2 regions of the Enterococcus sp. AZ128 genome follow, and region 1 is predicted to be linked to the other one. Evidence: a T-box and tRNA genes for the amino acid it is inferred to sense, from the RefSeq annotation. Region 1 holds a T-box; the other holds one or more tRNA genes.
The links. A T-box is a leader RNA that pairs with one kind of tRNA and senses whether it is charged. The one in region 1 lies ahead of serS (serine--tRNA ligase), so its partner is inferred to be a tRNA-Ser.
Positions count from the first base shown of each region.

Region 2: it has a tRNA-Ser gene. The T-box ahead of serS (serine--tRNA ligase) is inferred to sense a tRNA for this amino acid. The anticodon was not compared.

Region 1 covers NZ_JBIORZ010000003.1:475,090-482,877, reverse strand. Annotated here, with positions in the region: gene IGI38_RS21140 (sensor histidine kinase) at 1-736, shown strand, start outside; T-box leader at 768-976, shown strand; gene serS (serine--tRNA ligase) at 1,023-2,303, shown strand; gene guaB (IMP dehydrogenase) at 2,436-3,920, opposite strand; gene IGI38_RS21125 (MerR family transcriptional regulator) at 4,016-4,498, opposite strand; gene IGI38_RS21120 (MDR family MFS transporter) at 4,643-6,106, shown strand; gene IGI38_RS21115 (DUF4811 domain-containing protein) at 6,103-6,810, shown strand; gene IGI38_RS21110 (DUF1129 domain-containing protein) at 6,851-7,555, opposite strand; gene ychF (redox-regulated ATPase YchF) at 7,570-7,788, opposite strand, start outside.
Region 2 covers NZ_JBIORZ010000001.1:905,579-913,366, reverse strand. Annotated here, with positions in the region: gene IGI38_RS04545 (hypothetical protein) at 1-656, opposite strand, end outside; gene IGI38_RS04540 (DUF2922 family protein) at 873-1,508, opposite strand; gene IGI38_RS04535 (hypothetical protein) at 1,563-1,946, opposite strand; gene IGI38_RS04530 (hypothetical protein) at 2,284-2,511, opposite strand; tRNA gene IGI38_RS04525 (tRNA-Ser) at 2,685-2,772, opposite strand; gene IGI38_RS04520 (TetR/AcrR family transcriptional regulator) at 2,814-3,386, opposite strand; gene IGI38_RS04515 (threonine/serine exporter family protein) at 3,780-4,532, shown strand; gene IGI38_RS04510 (threonine/serine exporter family protein) at 4,560-5,009, shown strand; gene IGI38_RS04505 (TVP38/TMEM64 family protein) at 5,198-5,797, shown strand; gene IGI38_RS04500 (glycerophosphodiester phosphodiesterase family protein) at 5,989-7,563, shown strand; gene IGI38_RS04495 (ABC transporter permease subunit) at 7,622-7,788, opposite strand, start outside.

The DNA of each region.
Region 1 (7,788 bases):
TATTGAAGATGAAAGAGAAATCGAAAAATCTAAAGATGAATTGATTACAAATGTCAGTCACGATATACGCACGCCCTTGACCTCAATTATTGGATACCTTGGTTTGATTGAAGACGGTCAGTATCAAAATGCTGATGAAATTCTTAAGTATACAAGTATCGCATACAAAAAGGCAAAGCAAATGAAGTCCTTAGTTGAAGATTTATTTGAATATTCTAAGGTTCGACAACCTTCTGTTCCGGTCAATAATGTTTCTTTTGACATGGTCCAGCTGTTAGAACAGTTAGCCGCTGATTTTGAATTAGAAGCAAAAAAGAAGAATATTCAAATTCAAGTTGACACAAGAGAAAGCCAACTGGTGATGGATGGTGATACAGAGAAGCTTGTTCGCGTCTTCAATAACCTAATTACCAATGCACTAAAATACGGTACCGAGGCCAACAAGATTGTTATTGAGATCGAAAAAGCGAAAAATGAAGCTGTAGTTACCGTTAAAAACAACGGCTCTCCCATTCCTAGAGAAGCTCTAGATCAATTATTCGACCGTTTTTATCGCGTAGACGGTTCCCGCTCTCAAGAAATCAGCGGTACTGGCTTAGGCCTAGCAATTGCTCAAAATATTATTAATCTTCACGGTGGGTATATTTACGCTCAATCAAATGATGATTGGACTTCGTTCATTATTCATTTACCTCTTTATAAAAATCAGGTAAAGGCCTTTCCAGATAATCATTGACTTTAAAATTTTGATTGCTTATACTAAGCTCAATAACACATGCAGGAAACCAAGTACATAAGTATGTTTTTTCAGAGAGTTGATGGTCGGTGTAAATCAACAAAACAACTTGTAGAAATCCAGTTTCGTAGTCTGCGTTTTTTGAAAGAGAAACCGAGTGACGTCGTTATCCGTCGTTCAAGTGCAGCATATGCTGAATTTGGGTGGTACCGCGAAATTCAACACCGTTTCGTCCCTATTTACGGGATGAAACGGTGTTTTTTTATTTTAAAGGAGGAAAAAAACAATGCTAGATGTAAAAACGATTCGAAACAATTTTACAGAAGTAAATGAAAAATTAGCTAGCCGGGGAGTAAAAGAAGAAGTGTTAAAACGTTTCTTAAAACTGGATGAACAACGCCGACAGCTACTGGTAAAAACAGAAGAATTGAAAAAAATTCGGAATGATGTTTCAAATGAAATTGCAAAATTGAAACGCGAAAAAAATGACGCTACTAACAAAATTGCAGAAATGAAAGAAGTCGGAGTAACAATTAAAGACTTTGATACTCAAGTAAACGAGATTGATATGCAGTTAACAGATATTGCAACAACTTTACCAAACTTACCACATGATTCTGTACCAATTGGTGAAGACGAAGATGATAATGTAGAGGTTCGTCGGTGGAGCGCTCCTAATCAATTCTCTTTTGAACCAAAACCTCATTGGGAGGTCGCTGAGGATTTAGATATCTTGGATTTCGAACGTGGTGCAAAAGTATCTGGAAGTCGTTTTGTTTATTACAAAGGTTTAGGTGCGCGATTAGAGCGTGCTGTTTACAATTTTATGTTAGACGAACATGTTTATGAACAAGGCTACACCGAAATGATTACGCCTTATTTAGTAAATAGCAAAGCAATGTTTGGTACAGGTCAATTTCCAAAATTTAAAGAAGATGTTTTTCAAGTGGAAGATCGTGATTTAACATTGATTCCAACTGCAGAGGTTCCATTAACAAATTATTATGCTGACGAAATCTTAGATTGGAAAGATTTACCTATTTATTTCACAGCCTTATCTCCTTCTTTTCGTTCTGAAGCAGGTAGTGCCGGACGTGATACTCGCGGTTTAATACGATTACATCAATTCCATAAAGTAGAAATGGTAAAATTTAGTGACAAAGTGTCTTCTTATGATGAACTAGAAAAAATGACTCAAAATGCTGAAATTTTATTACAAAAATTGAATTTACCATATCGCGTCATCACATTGTGTACTGGAGATATGGGATTCTCGGCTGCAAAAACCTATGACTTAGAAGTATGGGTGCCTGCCCAAAATACTTATCGTGAAATTAGTTCTTGTTCAAATTGTGAAGACTTCCAAGCACGTCGAGCTATGATACGTTATCGTGATGAAGATGGCAAAGTACAATATGCACATACGTTAAATGGTTCTGGCCTGGCTGTTGGTCGAACAGTGACCGCTATCCTAGAGAACTATCAAAATGAGGATGGGTCCGTTACAATCCCAGAAGTTCTAGTACCGTATATGGGTAATGTAAAAGTCATTAAAAAAGAAAAATAATAGCCGGTCCCTTCTTAGAAAAAAATTTCAACTGTTATTTCAAATATTCCTATTAATTCTGAAAGTAACACTAAAAAAAACAGCGACTTCACTTTTGCGAAGTCGCTGTTTTTTATTAAGGTTATTAAACTCTTATTGTTCAACTGAATAATTTGGTGCCTCTTTAGTAATTTGAACGTCATGAGGATGGGATTCTTTTAAACCATTACCGCTCATTTGAACAAATTGTGCATTTTCCCTTAAATGACCTAAATCTCCTGCACCAACGTAACCCATTCCAGCTTTCAATCCACCAATCATTTGGAAAATAATATCCGCTGCAGACCCTTTGTAGGCCACACGTCCTTCAATGCCTTCAGGAACTAATTTATTCGCTTCATTGACACCACTTTGGAAATATCGATCACTAGAACCTTTTTCCATCGCACCTAAAGAACCCATTCCACGATATGTTTTGAAACGACGACCTTGATAAATTTCAAATTCACCAGGAGATTCATCTGTTCCAGCCAGCATTGAACCAAGCATAACCGCGTGTCCGCCTGCTGCTAAAGCTTTTACGATATCTCCAGAATATTTAATTCCCCCATCAGCAATAATGGCCTTACCATATTGACGCGCAACAGAAGCTGCATCGTAAATTGCAGTCAATTGAGGAACTCCTACACCAGCAACAACTCGTGTTGTACAAATCGATCCAGGTCCGATACCGACTTTTACTACATCCACGCCAGCATCATATAGAGCTTTTGCTCCTTCCGCTGTAGCTATATTTCCTGCAATTAAAGTGGCTTCAGGGAATGTTTCGCGAATTTCACGAATTTTCCGTAAAACGCCAGCACTATGTCCATGAGCTGTATCAATTACGATACCATCAGCACCAGCTTTTAACAAAGCCTCTGCCCGCTCAAAAGTATCACTAGTAACACCTACTGCTGCCGCTACTAATAAACGACCGTGCTCATCTTTCGCTGCATTCGGGAACTCGATGACTTTTTCGATATCTTTGATTGTTATCAGACCGCTTAAGCGTCCTTCTTCATCAACAATCGGTAATTTTTCAATTTTGTGTTTCTGTAATGTTTTCTCAGCATCTTGCAATTTAGTACCTACTGGTGCAGTCACTAAGCCGTCTTTAGTCATGACCTCATGAATTGGGATGTCATAATTTGTTACAAAGCGCATATCTCTATTCGTGATGATACCCACCAATTTCCGGTTTTCTAAAGTTTCTACGATTGGCACACCACTAATACGATAGCGGCTCATTAAATCTTCAGCATCTTGTACTTTATGTTCAGGCGTTAAGAAAAACGGATCAATGATCACACCACTTTCTGAACGTTTTACTTTACGAACCTCATCTGCTTGGGCAGCAACACTCATATTTTTATGGATGACACCAAGCCCACCTTGTCGGGCCATAGCAATTGCCATTTTACTATCGGTCACCGTATCCATACTTGCACTCATTAACGGAATATTTAGTTTGATATTTTTCGCCAATTGTACACTCATATCCACTTCATTTGGCAATACATGACTCTCCGCCGGTATCAACAAAACATCATCAAAAGTTAGACCCTTTTTTGCAAATTTCGTTTCCCAATTAGACATTGTTCGTTACCACTCCCCAGAATTATTTTTATTAAAAAAACTAACAGAATGAACGAGTGAAGTCAACAACTTGTGCGAAAATCCTCATATAACCTTTATTTTTCTGAAGTATCAAAGCTTTTTTTTAGGAACCCATTAGTTATCTCGCTATCTTCATTGATAAATTGATAAGTTGCTTGATTTGTATCGTTGTCACGAATTAGATAAAAACCTTCTTTATTTGTAAAATCATCCAGATGTATTATCGTGTAACGCTCACCAACTTGTTGTATCCCTTTAAAAATCCCACGCAGCAATATTTTAGCCTGGTGAATATTTTCTTGCCGTTCTTGTGCCTTCACAACTGCTGAAGTTAATGTATATCCTTCGTCTAAAAACTGTTTGATTATTTCAACCTTGATCACCATTGGTAATTTGAATTTTCGATTGCCACTTTTTTCACCTGTAGAATTAATGTAGCCTCTTTGTTCCCAATAACGAATTTGTCGTGGTGAAATACCAGTTACCTTACTTAATTCACTGATACCTACTAATAAATCATCACTTTCTAGGAGCTGTTTAACAGTATTATTCTTCACAACATATCCTCCTCTTCAATCTAAAATTATACTTTCGTTAACAACTATGTCAAGAAAGTTGACAAAAAATACAACTAGCAGTAAAGTAACAAACGAATATTTATTATTTCTGAAAATTTTCAAAAAGAGAGAAGGCGTAAGATCGTGAGCAGTAATACGATCGATATTTATGGAAAACCCTACAATCGTACCCTATTAGTTGTTGTACTATTGATAGGAACATTTTGTACTGTATTAAACCAAACATTGTTAACAACAGCTTTTCCAACACTAATGAAAGCTTTCGATATATCTGCTTCCAGTGTTCAATGGCTAACAACTGGCTTCTTACTAGTAAACGGGATTATGATTCCGATCAGCGCATGGCTGATTAATAAATTTAGTTCAAAAAAATTGTATCTAACTGCAATGACGATTTTTTTGATTGGTACAATTACTTGCTTTGTCGCTCCAAGCTTTTCAATTTTGTTAATAGGACGTTTGATACAAGCCGCTGGTGTCGGTATTTCAATGCCCTTGCTTCAAAACATCATGCTTTCGATCTTCCCGCCGGAAAAACGTGGATCTGCAATGGGTATGGCAGGAATTGTTATCGGACTCGCTCCAGCTTTAGGTCCCACCCTTTCAGGTTGGATCATTGATCATTATACTTGGCGCGATCTTTTCGGCATGGTAATCCCAATCGTTATTTTAGTTTTAGTGTTGGCTACCTTTTTAATGAAAAGCGTTATTCAATTATCTAATCCACGCATTGACATACTGTCAGCTCTACTATCAACAATTGGTTTTGGAAGTTTGCTTTACGGCTTCTCTTCAGTTGGTAATGATGGGTGGAATAGCACTAAAGTTATCGTTTTTTTGATCATTGGAGTATTAGTAATCGGACTATTTGTATGGCGGCAGCTACATTTGGAACACCCTTTTTTAGAACTACGTGTATTTAAGTCGTCTGTCTTTACAATTGCTGCTATTTTAAGTGGTGTGGTCAATATGGCGATGGTAGGAGCCGAAATGGTCCTTCCTTTATATATTCAAAATATTCGTGGGGAATCAGCTTTCCATTCTGGATTAATGTTATTACCCGGAGCCTTGATTATGGGGTTAATGATGCCTATTACTGGAGCTATTTTTGACAAATATGGAGCAAAACGTTTAGCGATCAGTGGAATGCTAATCTTAACAGCTGCTACTCTGCCATTTGCATTCTTAACATCTGAAACACCAATTGCTATGATTGTTATCTTGTATGCTATGCGAATGTTTGGTATCTCAATGGTCATGATGCCTGTTACTACTTCTGGGATGAACGCTTTGCCAATGGATTTAATTAGTCATGGAACAGCGGTAAATAATACTTTCCGCCAAGTTGCAAGCTCAATCGGAACAGCTATATTGATCAGTGTGTTGACTAATGTTACAAAAGATAATTTGCCAGCAGCACATTTACTAAAAACTTTACCATTATCGTACAAAAATCAAGCAATTAACGCTACCTTGTCTGGTTATCATGCAGCTTTCTTTACCGCTGTAATCTTTGGTATCATCGGTTTCATCATCACCTTCTTCTTGAAATCCGATAAAAAAGTCGAGGGAGGTATAGCAAAATGATTTTCGCTATAACGATCATCAGTGTATTAGCTTTTGCTTTAACAAATATTTTTGCAAAAAAGACATGGCAAACAATTTTTTCAATATTATTCGCGACAATCTTCCTAGTTAGTTTAGGTTTCATTATCGCTAATGATCATTATCATTTTGGTATGAAAAAGTTCACCGAGACTACCACTCAGACTCTGACTTCTACATCTGGTAGTAAGAATATAAATATGCTGCTTTATCAACCGCTCGGTAATGGAACGGAGAAGATCTATTTATATAAAACCAATGAAGCTCAGAAAAAACCTAAAAGAACTGGGACAGATCACATTGAAAATGTCATTAAGAAAAATCAAACTAAAACACAAGTACAGACAGATAAAACATATTGGATCTATAATAGTGCTACTGCTAGATTCTGGTTTGGGCTTTCTAGTAAAAAACATCAGCTAATTAAAGAAAAAAATACTTTCAATATTCAAAAAGATTGGCTAGTTTTAAGTACTGATCAAGCAAAAAAGTTAGAAAAATTAGTTTCTGAAAATGGATCATCTATGCAAAATGAAGCTAAAAATTATATTCATGAAAAAGTTGAAGCTGCTCTGGTTCAGAATCCAACGATGGATCAAACAACACAGCAGAGAATTATCCAAGACGCTACTCAAGAATATCAAAAACAAGCAATAGTAAAATTAGTTTCTGAAGCAACAAAATAAAAAGAGGAAGCAGGCTTCATTTGAGCCTTGCTTCCTCTTTCTATCTACGTGGTGCAGTTGCTAAACTACTAATAATCCCAAAACGTTTTTTCAAATAATAACGCACTGCTAAAGCAAGAGCCGATAAAACAACCATAACCATTGGATCTAGGACTGGATTCAATGACGTTGGCAGTAATGCTGCTCCATTGAAGACTAAGAACCACACAATAGTAACTGATGCTAACATAAGTATCGTCTTCCAAGTTTTTGGTTTTTTCGTTTTATCTGCACCAGGTTGTTCAAACTGGTAAACAAATAAATACATCATGTAAAATACCAGTCCGCAGACAGCCGAAGCCACAATCAATGTTGTTAGACCGTATGTGACCGTTGGTGTTCCACGTGAAACAAACAATCCCATAATACCAGCAACAATTCCTAATAGACCAAATAATAACAAGAAATTATCCAACCACATCAATGAAGCTGTCGTTGATTTTTTCTGTTCAGCCGGTTTATTAACAATCGCATCTAGTCTTTCTGAAACTGTACCAAACAATTGTCGTGCCGTTTTACCAGATTTCTGTTCTTCAACCAAGATTGGCAGCATTTCATTTAAGGCTACGATGGTTTGTTCATCCGTCAAGTTCGCTGCTTTTAAAGCCTTTTTTAAGTCAAAAATGTATTGCTCGTTACGCTTAGTCAGCCTCTCTTCAAGTTGAACATTTTCTGCTTGCAACGTTTGTAACTTTTCTGGTTCCATTGTTTCTTTCCTCCCTAAACGTTGAAACGGAACAGCATTACATCACCATCTTGCACGATGTAATCTTTCCCCTCTAATCTGACACGTCCAGCATCTTTTGCTGCGTGCATACTGCCATATTTATTTAAATCTTCAAAAGATACTGTCTCAGCTCGAATAAACCCACGTTCAAAATCTGTGTGGATGATTCCTGCAGCTTGAGGAGCCTTTGTCCCCTTTCGGAATGTCCAAGC
Region 2 (7,788 bases), on a different contig from region 1:
GTTGTCGTATAATCTGAAATCTTCGCCTCGTAATCCGCTCTTAATTTTTCTGTTAATCGCGCACTAAAACCAACTGACCCATCTTTGTTCAACGGCATTTCTTGTTTCAATTTTGCGCCAGCTTTCAATACCATTTCATTCCGCTTACGCCAGACTACTTCTCCTTTTGAATCATTATAGTCAATATAAAATGGGATTTCGCTGACTTTTTTATTCCAGCGGTGCTGCGCCTTAGCTGGTTTAACCTTAACTTTTTCATTCTGAAAGCCGAAGGTAGCCAGAATTTCAAACAATTCCTTTTGATAATTCACTACTATTGAAAAATGATTTGGAGCAATTTTTTGCATCTCAAATAAGCCCGTTGTTTTCAGCGAACTCTCTTGCCAAGCAGTCAGCATTTGCTGCGCTAAATCACGACTTTCGATATCCCAAGGCACCTTGATCGTGACTAAGCTATCCGCTTCCTGCAACATTTTTTTATTAATTTTCTGCCCATAATCAATCGCCTGTGCTTCACGCCCTTTGAAATACAGCAATAAGCTCTCATCAGTAAATTTCGGCAGCTTTTTAAATTCGCGATAAATCACCATCGCACCTTGCTCTTCAAATTGGACTTTTGTTAGCGTCTCATGTATTTCAACCGCTAATTCAATCATAGCTTTTCCCTCAAATCTTTTTTCTTAAGCTTATAGAAAAAATGTTTGAGAGTCGACTAATATGTCTCGCCTAATTAAATTTTCAGAATCTTAAATAGTAGGTTTCAAAAGCCAAAGGACAATCCACTCCATAACAAATAGGCCATTGATTCACCAGCTGCATTTCAAGTGAGAATATTCCCTCGTTGATTCGTCTCAATATGACGGATCTGTCGGCTACTCCCGCTTTCTGATACGATTTATCAATCGTTTGCGTTTCTTTCTAGGTGAAGAAGCTGTAATTTCAGGGATTTCAGGCTCGCCTGACTTCAATTTCTCAGTCAAAATGAGCGTTACAGGGCTTTCTCGATCATCAATTTGAATATTCGCCAATGTATACCTATCTGACATGCAGGCTGCAATCACATCCAATGCTTGGCTCTCATTCAGCTCTAACGGATTGATGCTCTTTGGAAATTTGATTCTTTGGATTAATAAACCTGGCTCAGGTCTTTCTTCCTCAATCGATAAATCTTCTGGTATCTGAACCTTTTCAATGTCTGTTGGTATTTCCGCGGGTTCTTCTATTTGGGAAATTATGTTCTCTTGTACTGGTGCTATCGGTTCAACAGAATTCTGCTCATTTATTTCATCCGCTCGATCATAAATCGCCGTCTCAATCTTGTTAATGAATTTAGCATGCTTTACTTTTTTGAATAGACCGACCCCATTTTTCTCAAACAGACTCAATTTTGTCATTTTCTCTAAGGAAGCTCTGATCTGATCTCCAGTTTTACTTGTATCAACATCCTTCAAGCGTAAATGATGTTTTCTTCCGTTGCTCTTCTCAAATTCTGCATCCAATGTAGTCATTTTTTCAGTCCCTTCATATTCCTACTCTTGTCATTTCACAGTTGCCGATCATCGTCACGAACCGACTAATCCTGCCAAAGGCTCTTTAATAAATTGCGTATATAATGATTTAAGCTTTTCAGCTATATAAGTTTTCGCTGGAAATAGTTTGATCTGCAGCAGACGCCATTCTTTCTTCTCGAAATATTCCGCAAAGAAAGTATAAAAACGACGTAGCGTTGAATTAGATCTGGTTTTTAGAAAAATGTAGTGGACCAATTCGGCCAACATAAATGAAAAATCCTCTTGACAGAGTTCTTCTCGCACTTGAAGCGCTACCAACATTTCGATCGCGCTATTGCCGTCATTTGTTTCTCGATAGAAATTTTTTATTCTCTTTTCTAAAGTCTTGCGCTTTAATGAAAAGATTTGCTGACGGCTTAACCCATACTCTTCCATAAATGTCTCTCCTCTTTAAAATAATTTCTATATAAAATTGTGTTTTACCGACCCTGAAAAACACGAAACAGAATTCTTTTTTAACCCATCCTCGCAACACCACAAAACAAACATAAACCAGCGGATTCAAAAATTCTAGTTCAGCTTTTTTAAAATAATTAAACAATAGTAATTGTTCTTTGTTAATAAAGCCTGAATAAACATAAAATAATTTTTATCTACTTTAAAAAAACAGCAAATAAACAAAAAATAGCTTTACTTTTTCTGTTTAATTGACGATTTTCAACCAGGTAGCTCAATAAAAAATCCTCCGTTCAATCAACGAAGGATTTCACAATTATTCAATTATTTTTTTGACTTTGAAGGGCTCAGTTTTTTCTGAAGGTTCTTCTTGATCGGCCAAATCAAACAAAATAAGCGATTCTTTGCCTTCGCCTTCCACAATTACCAATTTTCCAAGCGGATCACGATTGTCCTTGACGATCTGTGCTTCCTTGATCAATTCTTTCGGATCTCGTTTAGCGGCGATCGCATTACCTAAGTTAAAGAATACAGTCTCTTCCATCCTTATCCACTCCTTATACTTTCTCTGATCATTATAGCAAAAACAGCGATAAAACGTTCTGGTAAGACCTTAAAGAACTTGTTTTGAACAAAATAGGCTTGCTCTAAATGTAAAAAAGGCTATAAACATCAGCAGATTACTCTGCATCCATGTTTATAGCCCCTATAATGGTAAGGAAGGTACGGGATTTGAACCCGTGCACCACATTACTGCGGCTCGCCGGATTTCGAGTCCGGTGCATTACCACTCTGCCAACCTTCCGCACCATTTATCTTACCTTTTTTCGTTTAAATGTCAAGATTTTATAATGTATCTAATACGGAAGTATCTTCTTCTTCCAAAATATTCGTGATTGTACGGTTCATCAAATGAACGATCTCATCTTGAGTCGGCTCGATGATCCCTGAAGACATCAATGTCGCGATCCCAGTTACACAGATCCATGTCCCTACATGCAACGCATTGATTCTTTTTTCAGATAAGTTTTTGTACTTAGGATGCTCCACAATTAATTGATGGAAGTAATTGTAAGAAAAGTCGTGCATCTTTTTCCCGCCGCCATACTCTTGAACGTATAACGCATTGTAAAGATTGCTTTGCTCTTTCGCAAAATAAACGTAGCTCAAGCCTAAATCGATGATCGTATCACCTGTGCGAACTTCTGGGAAAATATCGTAATATAGGTGATTGCAGATTTCATCTAGCAAGGTGTTTTTAAGATCACTCATATTTTTAAATTCTAAATAAATCGGTTGCGTACTGATTCCCATTTTTTTGGCAATGTTTCGTGCTGTAAATCCAGAAAAACCTTCATTTTCGACAACTTCATAGGCAGCCTTCAGAATCTGGTCTTTTGTGTAAACTTTTCTTCTCATTTTGATTCCTCCCAGAATGTTATTATTTTTACCGTCATTTTATTTTAATCAAAAACTGATTAGTTTTGCAACCCTTATGTAAGATGTTATCTAAATTTACAGATTTTTTTTTCGAAATAGAGCCTATATCCTCAATTTTTTTCTTATAAAGGGAGTGGAACCGTTTTATTGTTTTTTGAATTTTCAACTAATTTCATTAAAAAACAAAAGAGCCGTTATACATTTGAGGGTCTTTCTGTTTCTTTAACGTAGAATCAAAGTCCCCCGAAAAATATTCTGCTGTTACTTTATTATACTTTCTCTGAGGTTCAGTGACAATCCTTATTCTTTTTCTTGTTTAATTTATTTATTTTCACTACTATAGTATAGAAATAGAAAAAGGTGGTTAACTTGATGGAACAGCAAAATTATGCGCAACTCGTTTTGAATACTTGTTTGAAAGCCGGAAAAATCATGATGGAGTCCGGCTCAGAGGTCTATCGAGTGGAAGATACAATGAAACGAATCGCTATCAATGCAGGGCTTGATGATATACAAACGTATGTGACGGCTACAGGGCTGATCGTAGGCTTTCCCTCTGAACAAAGCAGCCAAGTGATTCAAATCACACCGCAGTCGATCAATCTCGAAAAAGTAACGGCGGTTAATCAGGGATCGCGACAATTTGCTGACGGCGAACTTTCTTTACCAGATTTTTATCTGTATTTGGAAGAAGTTGACGATGCGACGCCGGACTTTCCTTATTTATGGAAGATCATCTGCGCAGGGATTGTCAGTAGTACCTTGATGATCATCTTGAATGGTACATGGTTCGACTTTATTCCAACGTTCATCATCGGCATGATCGGCTTTGCCGTTCATACCTTTTTTGGGAATACGTTGCATATGAAATTTCTAAATGACTTTGTGGCGGCGCTGATCATCGGTTGTCTGGCTTTATTAGCCGTTTCATCGTCTGTCGCTCGTGATGTCAATAGTTTGATCATTGGGTCGATCATGCCGTTAGTCCCTGGCCTGGCCATCACTAACGCCTTTCGTGATATTATGGCAGGGCATTTGATCAGTGGTGTTGCTCGCGGGACCGAGGCTTTGTTTATCGCCGGTGCGATCGGCGGCGGGATCATAGTTGCTTTTAATTTCTTTTAGTATAAGTCATCATTTTTGGAGGTCGTCATGAATTTTATAGTCAACTTTTTATTCAGCATGTTTAGCACGATCGCTTTCAGTGTCATCACTAACATTCCTCGACGGGCATTTTTAGCTTGCGGATTAACTGGCGCTGCCGGTTGGATGACCTTTTGGATCTTGCAAACCTATTTCCATCAAAATATCGGTATCTCGAACTTTTTGGGAGCCTTAATGATCGGGCTTATCAGTATTCTTTTCTCAAAGACAATGCATATGCCGGTGATTGTTTTTAACGTACCTAGCCTAGTTCCTTTAGTTCCTGGCGGTCCGGCATACATGGCGGTTCGCCACATGATGAACCAGCAATTTACTGAGTCCATGGAAAAGGTTGTCACGGTCTTAGTGACTGCAGGCGCCATCGCGATCGGATTTATGTTCACGAATTTGATCGAACGAGCTTTAAAAAGAACACGTTCAAATTTCCAAGTAAAATAGACCGTTCGTAAACAGGAATTTTATTCCTGTTTTTCTTTGTCTTCAGGCTAACATTGTAAGCGCGACCATTAAATATCTAAAAATATTTTAAGTTTCGCAGGAAATTTACAAATTACAACCTCAGACCTATGCATTTTGTGAATTAATCCTATATACTTCAGTTTAGAAAGACAAAGGAGCTGAATCCAATGAGTGTTGTTCAATCTAGAAGATTATTAAATATTATTTCGTTGATGGGTATCGCTATAACCGTTAGTTTGACAATTTACTTCTATCACTTAGGAGTATTTAATGATATGGGGTCATTGCAGCAACTCGTCGGGCAATCACCCATCGCCGGACCGCTCATTTTTGTATTGATTCAAATTATCCAAGTAGTCATTCCCATTATTCCAGGAGGGATCAGCCTCGCAGCCGGAGTTTTGATTTTCGGTCCTTACTGGGGATTTGTTTATAATTATGTCGGTATCGTGATTGGCTCACTGATTCTTTTCTTGATGGGGCGGCACTACGGCAAGCCCTTGATTATGCATCTTGTTAGTGATAAAGTATATCAAAAGTATAGTCACTGGCTTGAAGATCAATCACGTTTTGATAAAATGTTCACCTTAGCTATTTTCCTACCTGTGGCACCAGATGATGCTCTGTGTTTAATGGCTAGCTTAACGAACATGTCCTTTAAGAAATATAGCGCGATCATCTTTTTAGCTAAGCCAGCTTCGATTTTCTTGTATAGCTTGGCGTTACTACAAGGTGGTAGTTTATTATCTAGTTTACTCGTCCACTAATTCGTTAGTGGATTTTTTTTGTTTAGCGAAGATCAATGCAAACCTTCAAAAAATGCACGTTAAAAATTCACAGAATATTTACAAACTAAACAGATAATGATTAATGAAAAACGTTATCTTACACCGAATCAGCAGAGCGTCTTCTTCTTGAAAAACGACTCTCCTTTAGATATAGAACCACAGGAGGAACTATGGACTACTTTCGACACCGAGTCACGCATTTTTTCAGCACGTTTTCTTTATATAATTTTTTGCTGCTTGCCTTCGGTCTCCCTTTTTTAACGGAGGGACTCTTTTTATTTCTACGGCAAAGCTTCTTAAATAATCTTTACCATCCGCTTTACCTATGTTTATTCTTGGCTTTGATCTTTCTTTATGGAATTCTCTTTAGCCAGATTCAAGCAAACGAAAAAGCCTTTCAAAATTTTTCTTTGAAGGCTGTATTTGTCAGTTTTGCTTTTTGGCTGATTTTATCACCCATTTTTTTCTTTCGGTTTTATCAAATGCTGCTGGTTTGGCAGCCGCTTCCAACTAAGATGCTTTCTTTCCTATTTCTGTATCGCTGGAAAATCTTGCCGGTAGTCATAGTATTATACTTGATCGTACTCTATTTTCTTTACCGGAGCATCTTAGTCCCTAAATACCTCAATCAAAACGAAAGCTTTAAAACCAGTCTGAAATTCAGCTGGCAGAAGACGAAAAAAAGTTTTCCTAAACAACTCGTGATCTTTTTTCTGATTCCGGTCCTCTTTTTGCTCGTAAGTCTATTCATCAAATTCGGCTTCATTTGGACCACTCAGTTATTATCTAGACAGAGCACTGCAGTGATCCTATTGGTTCTTTATCGTGTAGTACAAAATAGTTTATGGGCGTTGTTTTTCCTTTATTTAGCAGCACCTGATAAAGAGCCCCTTAATGATACCAGCGAATCAAAAACAAAGGGCACTATTATTTGGCTAGGTTTGATGGTGATCGTTTGCCTAGGTCTCTATTCACTGCACTTCGCTCATTCCTTTCAAGTACAACGGTCAAATACACCCTTAACTATTTCCCATCGCGGTGTCTCTAATCACAACGGTGTCCAAAATTCGATCGATGTCTTGAAAAAAACGAGTAACACTTGGAAACCCGACCTGATTGAAATGGACGTACAAGAAACAGCCGATCACCAATTGGTCGTGATACATGATGAGGACCTGAATGCCCTTGCTGATAAAAATTTGCGCGTCGATGAAATCACCTGGAATGAACTGAAAAACCTTACCTTAAAGGAAAATGGCTATACCAGTAAGATTCCATTATTTGATGATTATTTAGCAGCTGCGAATCAATTGAACCAAAAATTACTGATCGAACTAAAGGTCACTGCTAAAACTAAAAAGACGATCGTTCAAGAACTTCTTCCTTTGAAGAATCAACTCGCTAATCACCAACTGCAAAGTATGGATCTTGACACAGCCAATCGTATGAAGAAACTTTTTCCCACAATGAAAGTCGGGTATATCTTACCGCTGGATTTGTTAGGCAGCCCCAGAACTTCACTGGATTTTGTCAATATCGAATCGCGCACAGCCTATGGTGACTTGATTCAAGTTCTGCAGCATCAGAAACAAGATATTTACGCTTGGCCGATCAACTCCAAACAACAGGCCGCCGTATTCCGTTTCCAACAAGTCAACGGCATCCTGTCTGATGATATGAGTGTCATCTCCAATCAAGCAGATGATATAAAAACTCAGACCGCCAGCATTTTACAATTTGATTAAAGAGAAAAGCTCGTAACAATCTCCATTCTTGGGACATTGTTACGAGCTTTTTTGTTCGTTAGCGATCTAATAGCCGTTCATAAGTAAAGCCTGACATGGAATACCGTAGCAAGAGGAGCGCCACCAGCAACAGGATAATTCCAATAGAAATCACGACCCAGCCGCCGAATACCAAAATACCAGTAAACTGACCGACAAGCAGCAATGCCAACGGCAAAATCAGAA